DNA from 3 places in the Pristimantibacillus sp. Z349TD_6 genome. Region 2 is predicted to be linked to each of the others. Evidence: predicted binding sites of a transcription regulator. Region 2 holds the regulator's gene; each other region holds the start of a gene.
What was found. The regulator Rex, encoded in region 2, represses fermentation and respiration genes when NADH is low (regulators of the CRP and FNR family bind a similar motif). The targets are predictions, from matches to a motif close to TTGTGAAATATTTCACAA.
Positions count from the first base shown of each region.

Region 1: AC0VYE_RS33235 (DUF1641 domain-containing protein) is a predicted target of Rex. The motif match lies at 2,195-2,212, and genes of this name have one in related genera.
Region 3: nadA (quinolinate synthase NadA) is a predicted target of Rex. The motif match lies at 3,686-3,703, and genes of this name have one in related genera.

Region 1 covers NZ_CM149662.1:7,659,626-7,665,734, reverse strand. The annotation lists gene AC0VYE_RS33245 (extracellular solute-binding protein) at 1-382, shown strand, start outside; gene AC0VYE_RS33240 (NAD(P)/FAD-dependent oxidoreductase) at 448-1,629, opposite strand; gene AC0VYE_RS33235 (DUF1641 domain-containing protein) at 1,666-2,106, opposite strand; gene AC0VYE_RS33230 (MGMT family protein) at 2,571-2,894, shown strand; gene AC0VYE_RS33225 (hypothetical protein) at 3,028-3,489, shown strand; gene AC0VYE_RS33220 (GDYXXLXY domain-containing protein) at 3,679-5,919, opposite strand.
Region 2 covers NZ_CM149662.1:4,330,134-4,336,242, forward strand. The annotation lists gene AC0VYE_RS18885 (cell wall elongation regulator TseB-like domain-containing protein) at 1-2, opposite strand, end outside; gene AC0VYE_RS18890 (amidohydrolase) at 35-1,336, opposite strand; gene AC0VYE_RS18895 (redox-sensing transcriptional repressor Rex) at 1,317-1,973, opposite strand; gene dinG (ATP-dependent DNA helicase DinG) at 1,970-4,876, opposite strand; gene AC0VYE_RS18905 (hypothetical protein) at 4,893-5,606, opposite strand; gene panD (aspartate 1-decarboxylase) at 5,729-6,109, opposite strand, start outside; gene panC (pantoate--beta-alanine ligase) at 6,039-6,109, opposite strand, start outside.
Region 3 covers NZ_CM149662.1:77,334-83,442, reverse strand. The annotation lists gene AC0VYE_RS00400 (type III pantothenate kinase) at 1-162, opposite strand, end outside; gene nadC (carboxylating nicotinate-nucleotide diphosphorylase) at 159-1,043, opposite strand; gene nadB (L-aspartate oxidase) at 1,036-2,649, opposite strand; gene nadA (quinolinate synthase NadA) at 2,683-3,621, opposite strand; gene AC0VYE_RS00380 (ABC transporter permease) at 3,972-4,934, opposite strand; gene AC0VYE_RS00375 (ABC transporter permease) at 4,936-6,018, opposite strand; gene AC0VYE_RS00370 (ABC transporter ATP-binding protein) at 6,024-6,109, opposite strand, start outside.

The DNA of each region.
Region 1 (6,109 bases), 3.3 Mb from region 2:
AGGCGAGCGTACGGCAGAATTTATTCGTGACGCGAATGATGAATCGTATTATTTTGATTCGTGGATGATCGGCAACATTAACTATATGTTGTTTGATGTGAAAACGCCGGAAGATTATTTAAAAATGCAAACGACAGAGCCATCGAATCCAGTGGAATTCTCACCTGTTCTTGGTTTCCGCCTAAATACGGAGCCGATTGCTGTTGAATATGCGAATGTGCTTTCCGAAGTGAAATCGAAGATCATTCCAATTAAAATGGGCGTGGTATCCTACGATAAATACTTCCCGGCAGCTCTTCAAAGCTTAAAGGCTGCTGGTCTTGATAAGGTCGTCGCTGAATATCAGAAGCAATTTAAAGAATGGCAGGCATTGCAGAAGTAAGGTTAGCTGATGGATATAACAAAAAGAAGGAGGGCTGCTGCCCTCCTTCTTCTTGTTTGTGTATATTAGTAAGCTAGTGCGAACAAACCGTGAATATGCGACAGGTAACGAACGTTACTAGCTTCCTTCATAAGGGAAGCAGGCAAGCCCTTAAGCTGAGTCGCGTTGCCGCCGATTGTGCCTACGCCATCTTTACGGCCAAGGCTGCCCAGTGTTCCGGAGAATACAGGTACAAACTTATCCATAACGCCGCCTTTGATTTGAACCGCTAGGTTGTAGCCTACCGTTTCGCCCATTTGCCAAGCAAGCTGAGCTGTTGGAGGGTAAGGACGTTCGCTGCCTTCTGGGAATACAACTGCACAGTCGCCAGCAAGGAATACATCAGCGTGTGAAGTCGATTGAAGCGTTGGTGTAACAAGTGAACGACCACGGTCTTCTGCAAGACCGCTGCTGCCGACAACTGGATTACCTTTAACGCCGCCAGTCCAAATGATTGTGCTGGATTCAATCGTACGTCCGTCTTTAAGCGATACGGAGCTTTTTGTCGCTTCTGTAATCGCTACGCTAGTGATGAAGTTAACACCGCGTTTCTCAAGGCTTGTTACAGCGCGATCGATCAATACTTTCGGGAAGATTGGCAGAACGGCAGGGCCGGCTTCTACGCAATACAGCGAAATATCATTGAAGTCGATGCCTTTGCTGCGGCAAATCTCAGGAAGTCTGTCAGCGAATTCGCCAACAAGCTCAACGCCAGTCAAGCCGCCGCCGCCAACAACGATTGTTGCATCAGCTTTGTTGCCTGATTTTTTGTAAGCGTCAAGACGATCTTCAACATGCTTGCGGATTTTGTTAGCATCAGCAACGGATTTAAGAACAAGGCTGTTCTCTTCCAATCCTGGAATGCCGAAGTAGTTCGTTTCACTTCCAAGTGCTACAACAAGAGTGTCGTACTTTTGCACTTGCCCGCTTTCAAGAACCACTTGCTTCTCGTTAGGTTTAATTTCTTTAACCGAGTCAACGATGATGTTAACTTGTTTGTCGCCTAGAAGCTTGCTAAGTGGAAGAGCGACCGCTTGCTCAGCGATTGTGTCCCCAGCAAGTCTGTGCAGCTCAGTAATGATTTGGTGAGTTGGAAAACGGTTTACGATTGTGATGCTAGCTTCTGCTGCAGTCAAATGTTTGCGTGCTGTTAGAGCAGTAAGAAGACCGCCATAACCGCCACCAAGAATTAGTATTTGCTTCGACATGTTCATCCTCCGTTCGTTCTATACGTATTCGGTGTATTATACTTTATCGTTTTTGCGTTCAGACAAAACACTAAGGAAAGCTTGCGCGAAACGAAGCGTTTTTTGAACTTCCGGATCTTTAAGCATTTTCAACATAGCGAATAGGCCAACAGAAGAGTTAGCCGCTTCTTGCGAGCGCTCGCCAGCTTCAATAGCTGCTGTTGCGATACCTTTTGCTTTCTCTTGAACCGGTTTAACGAATTCACCGATACCTTGAGCGAAATCGTTGATCAACACTTTGTCTGTAGCGATGTTTTGTGCAAAATCATAAGCTTTGGTCATTAGAGTAACCATTTCAGCTAATTTAGGCAGGCTGTCCACGAGTACAGTTAGAGACTCTTGAACCTCCGGCTTCATCAATTGATCAAGTACATCCAACGTTTGTTTTTCTTCGACGAGGCTAGCTGCAACCTCTTGTCCAGCAGATGGTTGTGACATAATAGAATGTCCTCCTTTACGTAAATTTGAAAGTAAGTTGTAGTCTCAATTGTGTCAGCCGCTAAAGTTAAAGATGCATCCTGAAAGATTGTTACACTTTTCACATAGTTATTCGAAAAATGTTTATGCGGACGTAACAGTCTTATTTCTGCGTGAGGCAGAAGGATGTGAATGCGCGTATGACGTAATCGGATTAAACCCTTTGTTTCTATTCTACATCGTTTTCACCAAAAGTTAAAAAGAAATTTATTGCTTTCGGTAAAAAGATTTGGAATATTCCTGACATTCAGGCATATAGCTGCTTTTCGTTGATTAATCATCCAATTTATGGATATTAAATGGAATGATGTACCGTGATTTTAAACGCTTTATCGTTCAACAAGCGTAAATGAAGCGCAATTCAGTTATGATAATAAAAAACAATGATTAAAAACATACCTAAACATACCTAAAGGAGTTCTAATATGCAGCCCTATACGCAAAGAGTTGTATCCATCATTAAGGCGATTCCGGAAGGCACCGTAATGACGTATGGTCAAGTCGCAGAACTGGCTGGCAATCGCAGGGGGGCAAGGCAGGTTGTCCGAGTTCTGCATTCGATGAGCGGCATTTATAATCTTCCCTGGCACAGAGTTGTTAATGCAAAAGGGGAGATATCGATTCAAGAGGAGGAAGCTCGTTACATGCAGATCTTTTATTTAAAAGAGGAAGGTGTTGCAGCGAGCGAGGACGGGCGAATTGATTTGGAAAAATACCGCTACAATCCGGAAAGAGAAGAAGAAAGATGACCTTACCTAGATAAAAATTATGTTTCTTCGCGGTTAAGCGACTGCGATTAACTTTTTCTAATGAGGCCCCATTTGAAACCCCGTATCCGAACCTTTATTATGGTATAGACCATTCGGAAGGGAGAGAAAGAACATGACAACAGAAATTACACCGGGAAACGTTAGAAACTTCACTGTTTCCACCGAAATCTTTTATAACCAAAGCTTGGATATTTATTCGCAAATGATTTATATCGTACTCAGCTCAAGCACGGCGGATTCCGCATCGCTCACCTTAGACGAGGTTGCCAAAAAAGGCCGTATGACGACAAAACTTGCAATAAAAGCGATGCAAGCCTTAGTTGACGAGCAGCTAATCCCACATAAATTGTTCCGTAAAATGATCGGTGAATTCCAGGATGATCGCTTATCTTGGGCAGCCAAAGGGCTGCTCACGTATTGCAAGGAGCATAAAAACATTACATTGCCTGAGCTCTTAGCACTATCAGATCAATCTGGCGAGGATGAGACCAGCATTCGGAAGGCATTAATGGAGCTGGAGAGAAACGGTTATTTAGAGGAATTTACGGAATTGAACAAATTGATGCACGGATAATCGAATGAGTATGCAAAAAAAGCCTTCAACGTCCTCAGCAAACGGAAGCAGCGTTGTTGGGCAAATATAAGCGAAGTAGAAGTAAATGTAATATTTCTTTCTATTTTGAAAGAAGCAGGACCTCCACAGCGCTGTTGCGCTGTATAGGTCCTGCTTCTTTTTTGTTTATTGGAGGTCAAATATACAGCGCTATTCCTTCGTTAATTTCTCTAGGATAGCGTCGCCTTTTGTTCCAACCATTACATACGCGAAGCGGGCATTTTGCTCCGTTTCCAGCCCAGTGCCTTCGGGTACAAAATAAGATTCTATGCCGTACTGGATGTTTCTCCAGCCGCTAGTGGAACCGTTAATAATGATTTCCTTGTTAGCTAAAGGCTCACCTTTTTTATATAAACGATCCAAGTTGTATACGCCGCCGGCTCCTTGTTGAAGCACGACCTTAATTCGGCTGTTGCTTGGACGTCTTTCCAGTTCCTGAGCGATGTGATCTGGCGGTGCCGAAATATTGTATTGGAGCGCTACATAATCGCCTTGCAAAATGGACCGTGGATCAAGCGGCACGATGGCCAGCTTAATCGGAGTGCCGCTCGAGAGCAATATTTCGCTTACTGCGGCATGGTAACCGACATAACCGAGCTGCAGCACTACAACGATTGCAATGAGAGCGGGGCTTCTGCGCAGCAATCGGCTGAATGAGTCTGCTTGTTCAGACACTGCTGCACGTGTTCTATAGGCGTAAATATATGTCGCTGCTATGATAATCACGCCAAGCAGAGCGAGTGTAATCGACTTGTGCAATAACGTCCAGAACAAGTCGTAATATTTGAACGCAAGGAAGATGAACCAGAATACGAAGCTTATGGCTGCTTCAAGGGCTTGGCTGCGCCTAACAAATAGAAAGGCTGCGATCGTAACTACAATGAAATTCAATATATTAAATAGCTCATATGAGTAAGGGAAAATGTTATCCATAAAGGTTAGCCAAAATAGAAGCAGCAAAGTAAAGAACCAACCGCATTCTCTAACATGAATCTTGAAGGCGCCTTCTCTGAGCAGATGGTGACTTGCGTAAATGACTGCGTTGAGCGACGTTACGATGAACACGATGAAGGAAGCCGCATTATGAACAGATCCAAATAACTGAAACAGAAGAATAGCGATATTGATATTCAGTAAGGTGTAGATAAAGAAATGCGGTACCCTTCCTTGCCATTTGAACCATCCGACAAGCAGTACCGCTATGAAAAAAATAGACAAGGCTGAAGTATCAATCCAAGCGGTAGAGATAAGTCCAGCTATATATCCAATCGTAAGCACGGTGTAGCGTACAGCCGTATTTAAGCGCGTCAGCAGCAGTGTTGGAATAATAAATAGCAGTGACACTACAAATAAAATGTTTTCAGGCGGGATTTCACCAGCGGCTAATAGTACTAAGCCTACTAAGGAGATACTGCCAATCAAAACACCGATTACGGTAACGATTGTGAATGCGATTTTGCCAACAAGAGTGCTCTTATGTTCTTCTGACGGATGGGAAGCTTGGTCAGCTCGGTCATTAGAGCTTGACTGATGCTTGCCGAGCTTGTTTAAGTAACGGAAGAAAAAGACGTTGGCTGTGAGTAATAAAGCGACAAAGAGGAGTCCGAATATAAAAAATAAGGTGGAATAATGCTCGGACATCAGCTCGAAATATTTAAATACAGCGAAAGCGGAAGCAGCCAGCGCGTTAAGGGTAAGCATCATTTTGTCCAGACGCACTTGGGCGAAATAATAGAATCCGAACGCGATTGCCGCAGCGCTTGCGACGTTCATCCATGCGCCATAATGTTCGTATAGATCGGAACTTGTCAAGACGAGCAAAGAAATATGAAAGGCAATAAAGCTAATATATTTTAGCGGCGCTGATGTGAGACGTTTGGCTTCTATTAATGCGAATAGAATAAGATTGATAAGCGCAAATAACCAGCCAATCAGCAAAATTTCTTGGTCGCTATGGACGATAGAATACGCGCTTGGGAAAAAGTATTGCCACAGGGTTAGATGAACGAGTATATAGGCAAGGATATAAAAAGGATTAAAGCGGGTAATGAACGCAAGCAGCAGAGCAGGAATGGACCAAACGAGAAACAGCTCATAGGTGTCCGCATGTGAATTATATATTTGATTTAGAAGGGCAACCGCCACGCCAAACGCGACACAGCCGCCGACTAGAAAAGTAACAGACAAAAAATAGTGATGCCCAAGCATTATTTTCATTTTGGAAAAAACGAAAGCTGCGCCATAGAATAACACCATGATGCCGGCAGACGCGAGAATTTTATCGGCGCGGACCAGGCCGCCCCAGTTCGCCGCGAAGAAATAGATGATGGAAGCAAGCAGAAGTGAAACGCCCATTAGAAATCCAACACGTGCAACATTTAATCGAAGCATAGCACTCACAAGCCTTTCTAGTTGATCTGGCTTTTATTATAATGACCCAATCTAAAGTGAACTAGTACTCACTTTTTGTAGTACTGCCTAGCTTAGAGCGAAGCAAGCTCTTATACGATATAACCCGATTTAGCGGTTGATCTAACAAATAAATTTTGAAAGCTGGGCTGTACAAAGGTTTATGAATCAA
Region 2 (6,109 bases):
ATAAACGGCTTGCGTTTCCTTGCTGTTGCTCGCATTAAGCTTGCAGCAAGCGATCAAAGCTCGCTTGTGCCTCGTAACGAATTTTCTCCTCATCAAGCCAAGTACATTCGCCGTTTTTCAATACTTGTCTTCCATCAATCCATACATGCCGCACATCGCGGCCTGAACCTGAGTAGACCAAATGTGATACGATATCCGTCTGAGGGTAGAAATGCGGCTGTTCAATATCAATAGCGATGAAATCTGCCTTCATGCCTGCTTTTAGGCTACCAAGGCTCTTCTCTTGCCAAATGGATTTTGCCCCATTCACAGTACCAAGCTTCAACGCTTCCAGAGCAGGGATAGCAGTAGGATCTCCAGATACACCTTTATGAAGCAAAGCCGCGAATCGAATTTCCTCAAATAAATCAAGATTGTTGTTGCTTGCCACACTATCTGTTCCAAGCGATACTGTAACACCTGCGCGAATCAAATCAGGAACGCGTGCAATGCCGCTAGCAAGCTTTAGATTGCTTACAGGATTATGTGAAACCGCAACTCCTTTAGCAGCAAGCAGCTCGATCTCCGCATCATTCAGATGCACGGCATGCGCAACAAGTGCAGGACGTGAGAAGAAGCCTAACCGATCCAAATGTTCGACCGGACGAAGTCCATAATCACGCACGTTTTGTTCTACTTCCGCTATCGTCTCCGACATATGCGTATGCAAAGGCAAATCAAAATCATGAGCCGCTTGTACAAATCGTTCAATATACGCTGGTGGACATGTATAAGGCGCGTGCGGAGAAATCATTGTAGTGATACGTCCATCGGCTTTCCCGTTCCAATCACGAGCAAAAGCAATTGCTTCAGCAAGCTTTGCTTCTTGTACATCAGGAGGGCATAGTCCGATAACTCCTCTTGTCAAAACACCGCGGATACCGCTCTGCTCAACCATTTGAGCTACTTGATCCATGCGATCATACATATCAACAAAAGCTGTTGTACCTGATTTCAGCATTTCAACGATCGCCAGAGCACTTCCTGCACGTGTATCTTGATCAACATATTTGCCTTCCATTGGCCACATTTTCTGTTCCAGCCAAACCTGCAAATTTTGATCATCGGAATATCCGCGAAGCAAGCTCATCGCCGCATGTCCGTGAGTATTAATAAGACCTGGCATAAAAGCAAGCTTGCTGCCGTCTATTTTTTGCACCGTGTCAGAAAGCTGCTCAGGAACAGCCATACCTATATAACTAATTCGATCATCGGTTACGACCATATGTCCTCTAAATGATGGATTTTCATCATCCATCGTTATAAACAAACCATTTTCAATCCAAATCTGACTCATCCTGCGTCTCTCCCTCTTTGGCTAAATAATAGGCTAAGCTAAGCAATTCCCTTGTGAAATCAGCATTATGTATTCGCATTTCATCCGGTACTCGTAGAATAGCAGGGGCAAAATTCAATATTCCTTCTATGCCTGCTTCGACAAATTGATTAGCTACATTTTGTGCTTCAAATGCTGGAACGGTAATGATGCCGATCCGAATATTTTGCTCTGCAACCGTTGCAGCAAGCTCGCTCATCGGCATTACAATCAAATTATTAATGCTCGTTCCGATTTTGCTCGGATGTACATCGAACACGGCGGTAATCTGCATATTATCCTTGGAATATTTATTGTAATTGCATAAGGCATGACCTAGATTGCCCGCTCCAACCAACGCAACCTTTATCGTCTGATCAACCTTTAAAATTTGACGTATCTTCTCAATTAAATATACAACATCGTAGCCTACGCCTTTCCGTCCAAACTCTCCGAAATAAGCGAGATCTTTACGAATCTGAGCAGGATTTAAATCAAGCTTTGTGCCTAAATCCTGCGAAGAAATGGTCTGAATCTCACGATTAAGCATTTCATTTAGTACTTGCAAATAAACGGGAAGCCTTCTGACGACAGCCTCCGATATTTTCGTCTGCTTCATCGTTTTTCCTCCTCTTCGCTAGACACAGCTTGATTTTCCTGCGGCAATGCTGCATTTTCATCCGTTAACCATTCTCTCATTCGCACGACCATTTGATCCATATGCATCGTTTCGATTTTTGGCCCTGGCAGTGAATATAAGAAGTGTTTACCGTAGTAAGTGTCAATTACTCTTGTATCATATATGATTACAATCCCTTTGTCTTGTGAAGTCCTTACTAGGCGCCCAAAGCCTTGTTTAAAGCGAATGACGGCTTGGGGTATCGACAATTTCATAAAAGGATTTTGTTTCTGCCGCTGCAGCATCTCGGCTTTTGCCTCCACTAAGGGGTGATTAGGCGGTTGGAATGGCAAACGAACGATGGCAAGGCAAATCAGAGCTTCTCCGGGTATATCTACACCTTCCCAGAAGCTGCTCGTGCCGAGTAAAACGGACTCTGGCGTTTGACGGAAACGTCTTGTAAGCTTCGTGCGGTTGCCGCTGTCTATTCCTTGTCCGAGCACTTGAATACCTGCAACGCTTAAAAGCTCTTTAAGCGGCTCGTAAACCTGCCTTAGCATGCGATAAGACGTGAACAGTACAAGCATTCTGCCCTTCGTTTCCTTTGCAGCATCGGAAAGCGATTTTACAAGCATATCCAAGTAGGTGTCATCTACAGCTGCTCCCTTGAGTACTGGAAAGTTGCGTGGAATGACAACTAATGCCTGTTCCCGGTAATTAAACGGTGATGGCAATTGAACGGTTTTAAGCCTGCCCTGCTGTTCGTATCCAGTTAACCCAAGCTGCTCCTCCGCATATTGAAAAGATTTTTGCACAGATAACGTTGCAGAAGTTAATACGATACTTTCTTTGACATCAAAAAAATATTTTTGCAGCTGAGCGCTTACATCTACTGGGACACCGTATAGCTGTACAGATCTGTAGCGGTAAACACTGCTTGCCTCGATCCAAAATACGGATTCCGCAAGCTCTAAGGTGATAAACGTTCTAAGCTCATCCTTAAGCCGAGACAAATCTCGTACCGCGCCATTTAAATCCGTTATTATCGCTTGAACACCGGAATCGTCAACACGGTCTTTAATATCGGTAACCATCTTATCGACAGTTCGAATGACTCGGTTAAGTTCAGTGTGGATATTTCCTTCAACCGTAACGCCGTCCTCCCAACCTGCAGGAAGCTCGTTTTTCTTAAGCCGGCATACCGACTGACCATTCTCAGTTGGTCCATCCGATGAAGTTGACGTAAAGCTATAAAACATTTCAAACAGCTTATCCCAGTGCTCCTTAATCTCTTGAAAAATAGGAATAACGGTATCAATCGTCTCTAACCAGGAAGCTTGATGTGCGTCATCCTCATACATAAGCTTCTGGCGAAGCCCAGGCAATAATCCGGAGCGCGCATCTTTATAAAGCCGAAGAATAGCCTGCGTCAAAGAGAAGTAGTTAATTTGCATACCTAGATGCTTGCCGGCTACCTCTTCCACATGATGTGCTTCATCAATAATGAGATGAGTATAGGAAGGCAATAATCGATGATCTGCTTGAACATCCGTAAATAACATGGAATGATTCGTTATCGTAACATCAGCAATGTTTGCTTCATGCTTCGCGCGATGATAAAAACATCTTTTGAACCAAGGACAAGCTCGATTTAGGCAAGAATCCGTATCGCTCGCTACCGTAGACCAAAACTCAGCTCCCTTATTGCCGAAGTTAAGCTCTTCCTGATCGCCAGTTTCCGTTTCTCCAAGCCATACGACCATTTGAGCAGCTGTAACCGTATCCTCAATCGGCGATACAAGATCTTTTGTGTTGATTTTGCCTTCAAATTTACGCAAGCATAAATAATTCCCTCTGCCTTTAAAGATTGAAGCTCTAAACTCAAATGGCAGTATTTCCTCAAGCAATGGCAAATCGCGTTGACGAAGCTGCTCCTGCAAATTGATTGTATGCGTACTAACGACAACTTTTTTGCCGTTCTGAATGCCATAATAAAGCGCAGGAATTAAATAACCAAGCGACTTCCCTGTTCCTGTACCTGCTTCTATAAGTAGATGCTGATTCTGATTTAGAGCGCTGTACACCTCTTGAAACATGGCTACCTGCGCTTCTCTTTCCTCATAATTCTCAAATTTCTGTTCGAAGCGTTGTCTTACATCAGCTAAATAATTGTCAAATGAAACATCTGTTAATGGCAGCACGCTTGTACCGCCTGAGCGCGGAGGCTGTTCATCGCTCCATTCGCGAACCTTCAATGCAAATTGATTAAAATAGTCATATTCATTCGATTCAAATACGGTACTATATTCCATCTGCTGCCCAGTATGCTTAATAAACCAGCTCAAATCGCTGCCGTCATCTACAAGCGTGGAAAGCCGCTGCAAAGTAAGCAGCGGCAATTTGCGAAGCTTTTTTACCGTTTCAATTAGCAATAGCGCAGTTGCATTTGCATCGCTGTCCGCGCGGTGATGTTGATCATGAGGTATTCCAAAGAGCTCAGAAACTGCTCCAAGCTGATACGTATTAATAGTAGGATATAAAATTCGTAATAATTCAATGGTATCCAGCCTGCGTCCTGCAAAAGGTCGCCGACCGCATCGTGCTAATGCCTGGTTCAAAAAACCGGCGTCAAAGCCAACATTATGAGCGACCAAAACGGCATCATCCAATAACGGAACCAGCCCTGCAATAACCTCTTTGAGAGTTGGGGCATCCGCAACGACCGTTTCATCTATGCCTGTTAATTGTGTAATGAAGGCCGGTATCGGGATATTAGGTCGAACAAAGGAGCTATACGTATCGATAATTTCAAGCTCCTCTGAAACGATGACTAGCCCAACCTGCAAAATATCATCATCCGAGCTGTGTCCCGTCGTTTCTAAATCCAATACTGCAAATTTCATTTATTCCCCGATCCTCTCACAAACAGCACAGCTCCGTGCTTCCGAAATATAACGATAAGTGCTTGGGTGTTTCTTGACATGATTTCAAATTGTTTAACGGATCCTTAAAGCTGGGACAGACCTCATAAGCTTTCATAAATAATTGCTCTGCTTGTGCCAAATTCATTTGCACCGCTTGAATGCATCCTAGCGCATTATAGCCCATTGCAAGCCATTTGGGGAAGTCCGTCAATACAATCAGCAATTGAAAATGCCGCTGAGCTTCACTCCAGTTCTGGAGGTGCATCTGAGTCATGCCCAAAAACAGTCTAGCCAAATTACATTCCGGCGATTGTAAAATAGCCGCTTGAAATTGCACTGCTGCTTGCGAAAACATAAATAACTTGTAGTAGCCCTGTCCTTTGGAGATGACCGCAGCCAGCTCGTCCGAAATTTCAAAATCTGAAGCTGGACTGCTGACTGCGACACTTACAGGCATACTTGATTGAACCACCTCTTCTGAGGCTTTTTCCTGAATTTGCGATGCTGCTGCTTGATCGCCTTGCTGCTCCTTGAACTCAGAAAACTTCTCTTCAAATTCAAGCCATTGTTCAATAAACGTGTCACTTACTTTTTTGAGCTCAAGCATTTGCTGTTCGAACTGCTGCTTTTCACTTGCACCTGCACCATCGTACTGTTCAATAATTTGATCAAGCATTTCGTTCATGGATGAAAACATATGCTGGAACATACCGCATCCCGCCTTCGCCAAAGAATTAAGGAGTGTTATGTTCATTTTTTGTTTCAACGCCGCTTTTCATACAGCATCCCATTCGTTACATAATACAGGGATTAACGTAGTGAAAGATCAAATTACAGGATTGTTGCGTGCAGCTCTTCGTTTAAAATGGTCAAGGGACGATTGTTCGCATCCAAAATCGTTACAATCGGTTTGTGTGCTTTAGCATCAGCGTCAGTCATCATCGCATAAGAAATTATAATAACTTGGTCACCTGGTTGAACCTGTCTAGCGGCTGCGCCATTCAAGCAAATTACGCCAGATCCGCGTTCACCTGTTATGACATAAGTCTCAAAGCGAGCACCATTATTATTGTTAACGATTTGAACCTTTTCATTTTCCCATATGTTAGCCGCATCCATCAAATCTTCATCTATTGTAATGCTACCGACATAATTCAGGTTCGCTTCCGTTACTGTTGCCCGGTGCAACTTGGATTTCATCATCGTTCTGAA
Region 3 (6,109 bases), 3.6 Mb from region 2:
CAGCTTCACGCCGGCATAATGAAACAGATTATGAATGTTAATGCCGTATTCATCTACTGTAGCAGAACGATTGGTGCTCAGCCGCCAATGGTGCAAAAGTTCTTTTCCTTTATAGATACCTAGCACAATATTCGTATTTCCAACATCAATGACGAGGATCAAAGCGACTCCACACCCTTCTTCTCATTCAAATCCAAGCTAATATCGAGCGCATGGAAGGAATAAGTCAATCCGCCTACCGAAATGACATCAACGCCGCTAGCTGCGATACCTTTAACGGTTTCTAAAGAGACACCGCCAGATGCTTCTACGATAACGTGAGGAGAAGCTGCTTTAATTCGAGCTACACACTCCTTCATCAAATCTGTAGACATATTGTCCAGCATAATAATGTCTGCGCCACAAGCAAGCGCTTCGTCCACTTGCGCTAACGATTCTGTCTCTACTTCAATTTTCATTGTATGTGGAATTTTACTGCGCGCAGCTTCAACCGCAGCACGAATGCCGCCAGAGCCTTTAATATGGTTATCTTTAATCATAACTGCATCGTATAAACCGAATCGGTGGTTAGCGCCGCCCCCCACACGCACTGCATACTTCTCCAGCATCCGATGTCCTGGGGTTGTCTTGCGAGTATCGACAAGCCGAACCGGCAATCCTTCAAGCGCATCGATGAAAGAACGTGTCTTAGTCGCAATGCCAGACAGCCGTTGCATTAAGTTAAGCGCAAGTCGCTCTCCGGTTAATAGGCTATGCGTGCTGCCCTCTACAGTGGCGATAATCGTACCCTTGTTTACATACTCGCCATCCTGTACTTTGGAATCAAAGACAAGTGACGAATCAACAACCTCAAATACGAGCTTCGCAATCGGAAGCCCTGCAATTATACCGCTTTCCTTCACATGGATAACCGCTTTGGAACGCGAGTCCCTTGGAATCGTCGTTTCGGTCGTAATATCCCCACTGCCTATATCCTCTGCAAGCCATCCGCGAATTTGCTCGCGCACTGCCGCATTATAACCGCCTGCCATCCATTCAAACATCCTCTATTCGCTCCTCCGTCAATCCATATAGACGGTGTAACACCGTATGCTTTCTCCACATTGCATCATCGCGTACCGGGAAATCCTCTCGGAAATGCGCACCACGACTTTCCTCCCGAGAGAGTGCAGCTTCCGTAGTCAGCAGGGCACAGGTGAGCAGATTAGCAAATTCGTATTCCTCACGCCCCGTCAGAACGGATTGATAGATAGGCAACTGCCGTTTCAATTCCTCAAGACCTTTCATAAGACCACTTGCATCGCGGCGCAAGCCAGCATAACGGACCATGATCTTTTGCAGCTTAAGCCGTCTTTCTACGACAGCTTGGATTGATGTACTGCTTCGTTCTATCTCATTACTAATAATAGGCTGAATCGTAAGACTCGGAAGCTCATCGATTCGTTTTACAATTCTTCTGCCAAATACAATGGCCTCGGAAAGCGAATTGCTCGCTAATCGATTAGCGCCGTGTACACCTGTTGAGGAAACTTCGCCACAAGCGAATAAACGCTTTATATTCGTTTCCCCATTTAGGTCGGTTTTCACTCCGCCCATCATATAATGCATAGCTGGTGCAACCGGAATCCAGTCCGACGTCAAGTCGAGGCCGTATTTTAAGCAATATTCATATATAGTAGGAAAACGGTGCTTCACCATTTCCGGTGATTCATGTGTAATATCAATATAAACGAAAGTCGATTTCGTCTCTTCCATTTCACTGACGATGGCTCTCGCCACAACATCGCGCGGTGCCAGCTCCAGCTGTTCATGGTAGCGTTCCATGAAGCGCTCTCCTTTAATATTACGAAGATACGCCCCTTCGCCGCGCACAGCCTCTGATATCAAAAACCTTGGCGCACCTGGATAACATAGAGAGGTAGGGTGGAACTGAATAAACTCGACATCCTGTATGTATGCCCCTGCTCGATAAGCCATCGCAATGCCGTCTCCTGTAGCAACCTCAGGATTTGTTGTGTAACGGTACAACTGGCCCGCCCCGCCTGAGCTCAAAATGACGGCTTTGCCTCTTACAAACAACCGCGCACCGCTCGGCTTCTGTACAATGACACCACAGCATTCGCCGTCCTGTGTAACCAAATCAATAACAAAATGGTCATCCCAAACTTCGATCTTAGGATTGGCAATAGCTGTTTCGGACAATGCTCGTACAATCTCAAAACCTGTAGCATCCCCGTTAGCATGCAAAATACGCCGCTGGCTATGCGCTCCTTCCTTCGTAAGCGCAAACTCGCCATTTTCCAGATCAAATTGCGTTCCCATCTTTATTAAGCTGCGAACACCTTTGGGTCCCTCATGAACGAGTACATCAACCGCTTCATTAGAACATAAGCCTGCACCCGCTACGAGTGTATCTTGTCTATGGTAAGCCGGCGAATCCTCATCCGAAATAACCGCAGCGATACCGCCCTGCGCATAACGCGTATTGCTGTCGAGCAGCGATTTTTTCGTAATCATGAGGACAGAATTGTTTTCACTTGCTCGTATAGCGGTAAAAAGACCGGCAATGCCGGCCCCAATTACAATCACATCTTTTTCTATAACAGGCAGCTCACTTAACTGCACATCGACTAAATATCTAGGAATCATCATTGGCTCCTCCAAGCGTAGAAGCAGCGCATACTACTTCACGAGTAGCATGCGCTCCAAGGATAAACGGGCTTGATCTGCAACATGTGGCGGTACGTAGATTTGAGGCTGCATCGTTTCCAAGCATTTCACTAGCTTCTTCAAATTATTTACTTTCATGTTAGGGCACACCAAATATTTAGATGCAAAATGAAAAGTTTTACCTGGGCTGTCTAAACGAAGCTGATAGCCAGTGCCATCTTCTGTTCCCACGATAAATTCTTGGCAATCTGATTCTTTACAATATTTAATAATAGCGGTTGTACTGCCTACAAAGTCGCCTAGCTCAACAACTTCAGGACGACATTCCGGATGCACAACGAATTGCGCATTAGGATATTTCGCTTTCATTTCTTCTACGTCTTTAACCGTCAGCATATCGTGCGTATTGCAGTAACCTTCCCAGATAATCATTTTCTTATCTGTATTCTGCTGCACATAGTGGCCTAGGTTCTTATCTGGTACCCAGATGATCTCGTCGCCTTCAACCGAATTGACAACTTTAACCGCATTTGCCGATGTGCAGCAAATATCAGTCTCAGCTTTGATCTCAGCAGACGAGTTAATGTAAGTAACGACTTTTGCATTCGGGTGCTGCGCTTTCAGCTTACGCAAGCCATCAACACTTACCATGTCGGCCATCGGACAGCCCGCACGCTCGTCGGGAATGATAACGGTTTTATTAGGAGCCAAAATTTTTGCGCTCTCACCCATAAAGTGAACGCCGCAAAAAACAATAACTTCAGCATCCGTTTGTGCAGCCTTCTGCGCAAGCAGGAAGGAATCTCCACGGAAATCAGCTACCTCTTGAATTTCATCACGTTGATAATAATGAGCTAAAATGATAGCATTCCGTTCTTTCTTCAACTGTAACAACCGTTCACGCAGCTCTCGGTTTTGCTCCGCCTTGCGTTCCAGTGCCAGTGCTTCCACAGTAGATCCTCTCCTCTTATGAAGGATGGGCGATAACCCATTCCGTTATACGGCAAGCTGAACTTTGTGAATTGATGCACAAACTTAGAAAGTCGCTTACCTATAGTTTAAACCAAAAGGGATAAATTCATTTGATTAAGTTTTAATTTACACGCGGTAGATGCTACTGTCAATGCGTTAAAGGCCTTTTTAAGGCAGCAATTTAAAATAAATTATTTTGATCGCTGTATCTCACTCCCATTCTTCGTAAATGAACCTTTTTTACTATATAATCGCGACCTCCGTCATCTCTTGTTTTTGCAACGAAATAAAAAAAGTCTCTCTCCGTGATGGAGAGAGACCATTTTGAATTATCTTTTTGCTGGATCGTAAGGTTGACCAAGTGCTGATGGCGCATTTGAACGGCCGACAGCTCCTGCCAAAACAATCAGAGTTAAAACGTATGGCAGCATGTAGAAAAATTCAACTGGAATATGCTGCGAGAATTCAAAGCGCTGTGCAAAGCTTCTAAGCGCCTGAGCTAGACCGAAGAACATTGCTGCTCCTACAACGCCAAGCGGATTCCATTTACCGAAAATCAGTGCTGCGAGCGCAATAAATCCTTGCCCAGAAATCGTATTATGCGCAAAGCTGCTTGTCGTCGTCAACGTAATTGTCGCACCGCCAAGACCTGCAAGCGCGCCGCTGAGCAATACACCGATATAACGGTATTTGGTTACGCTAATACCAACGGTATCCGCAGAGCTCGGATGTTCGCCCACAGCACGCAGACGCAAGCCAAACGGCGTGTGGAACAAGACGAAATAACTGATCACTGCGATAGCTAGAACAATATACGTCGTCGGATACGCGGTGAAAATAGCTTTCCCGAGCAACGGAATATCAGATAAATAAGGTATTTTCACTTTGTGAAATACATTAGCCAAAAGCGGCGTTTGACCTGATCCATCATAAATGCTTTTGGTTAGGTAAAGCGCTAAGCCAAGCGATAGGATGTTAATAACGACACCGACGACGGTTTGATCCGCACGGAACGTGATCGTTGATATCGCATGCAATAAAGCAAATAACGTACCATAAATAGCTGCAGCTATAAATCCAATCCACGGTGATGCACTGCCTAACCCAGCTTGTATCGCATACTCCGTTGCAACTGCCGCGGCGAACGCTCCTGAAACCATCAAGCCCTCTAGTCCGATGTTCACAACACCTGAGCGCTCTGAGTACATACCGCCAAGTGCTGTAAAAATGAGCGCGGTGGAGAACACGAGCGTTGTATTAATAAGTTGTCCAATGATGTCTAGCACGTTCATCCTACACCGCCTCCTTCCGCTTGCTTGCACGTTTATTTAGAAAAGGCTTTAAGAACCACTTCACCAATCCATGCGAAGCAACGAAGAAAATAACGGCGCCGATTACGATACGCACGACCTCAGGAGGAACACCTGCACCAAAGCTCATGCCTGCTGAACCGTAGCTGAGTCCACCGAATAAGATTGCGCCAAGGAATACACCAATCGGCGTATTTCCGCCAAGGAGCGCTACCGCAATACCATCAAACCCATAGCCCGGAGAAGCAGCCATAACGGTCTGGTTGCCGAACACGCCTAAAATTTCAAACACGCCGCCCAGACCAGCGAATACGCCGCTTATAAACATCGACTTAACCATCGTTACGTTAACGTTCATACCCGCATATAACGCTGCATCCGGATTATGTCCAACAGCACGAAGCTCGTAGCCTTGTTTCGTACGCCATAACACGAAATAAAACACAACGATACAAATGAGAGCAACTACCGTACCCCAGTGCATACGAGCGTTGTCTGTCAGTTTAATAAGCCAATCAATTTTCACCATAGCTGATTCATGAACCGGCATCGACTTCTGCTGGCCTTTCTCAACAAGAAACTTCGCAATGATAAAATTGGAGAGGAACAATGCGATCCAATTCAGCATGATGGATGAAATAACTTCATTTACTCCACGCTTCGCTTTCAAGTAACCAGCAATACCCGCCCATAGGCCACCGAATACAGCACCCGTAATTACAGCTAGAGGCGCATGTATATACCATGGCAGGTCAAGCAGCACGCCTACGATTGTCGCGCCAGTCATGCCCATTACAAATTGTCCCTCTACACCGATATTGAATAGACCTGTACGGAAAGCGAAGGAAACGGCTAAACCTGTAAAGATCAATGGTGTAATTGCTCGAACCGCTTCTCCCATATTGTAAGGAGTGCTAAACAGCTTATTGATTAAAGAAGTGTACGCTAGAATTGGATCGTACCCTCCAGCAAGCATGGCAATGGCGCCAACCACAAATCCAAGAATGATTGACACAATTGGAATAAGGATAGACGATTTATTAAATATTTTTTTCAAGGTTTCCATATACGCTATCCTCTCCCCTCTGATGCAGGTACAGCTATTTTGTTACCAGCCATCATAAGTCCAAGCTGCTGATCATCTCTCTGCTCAGCAT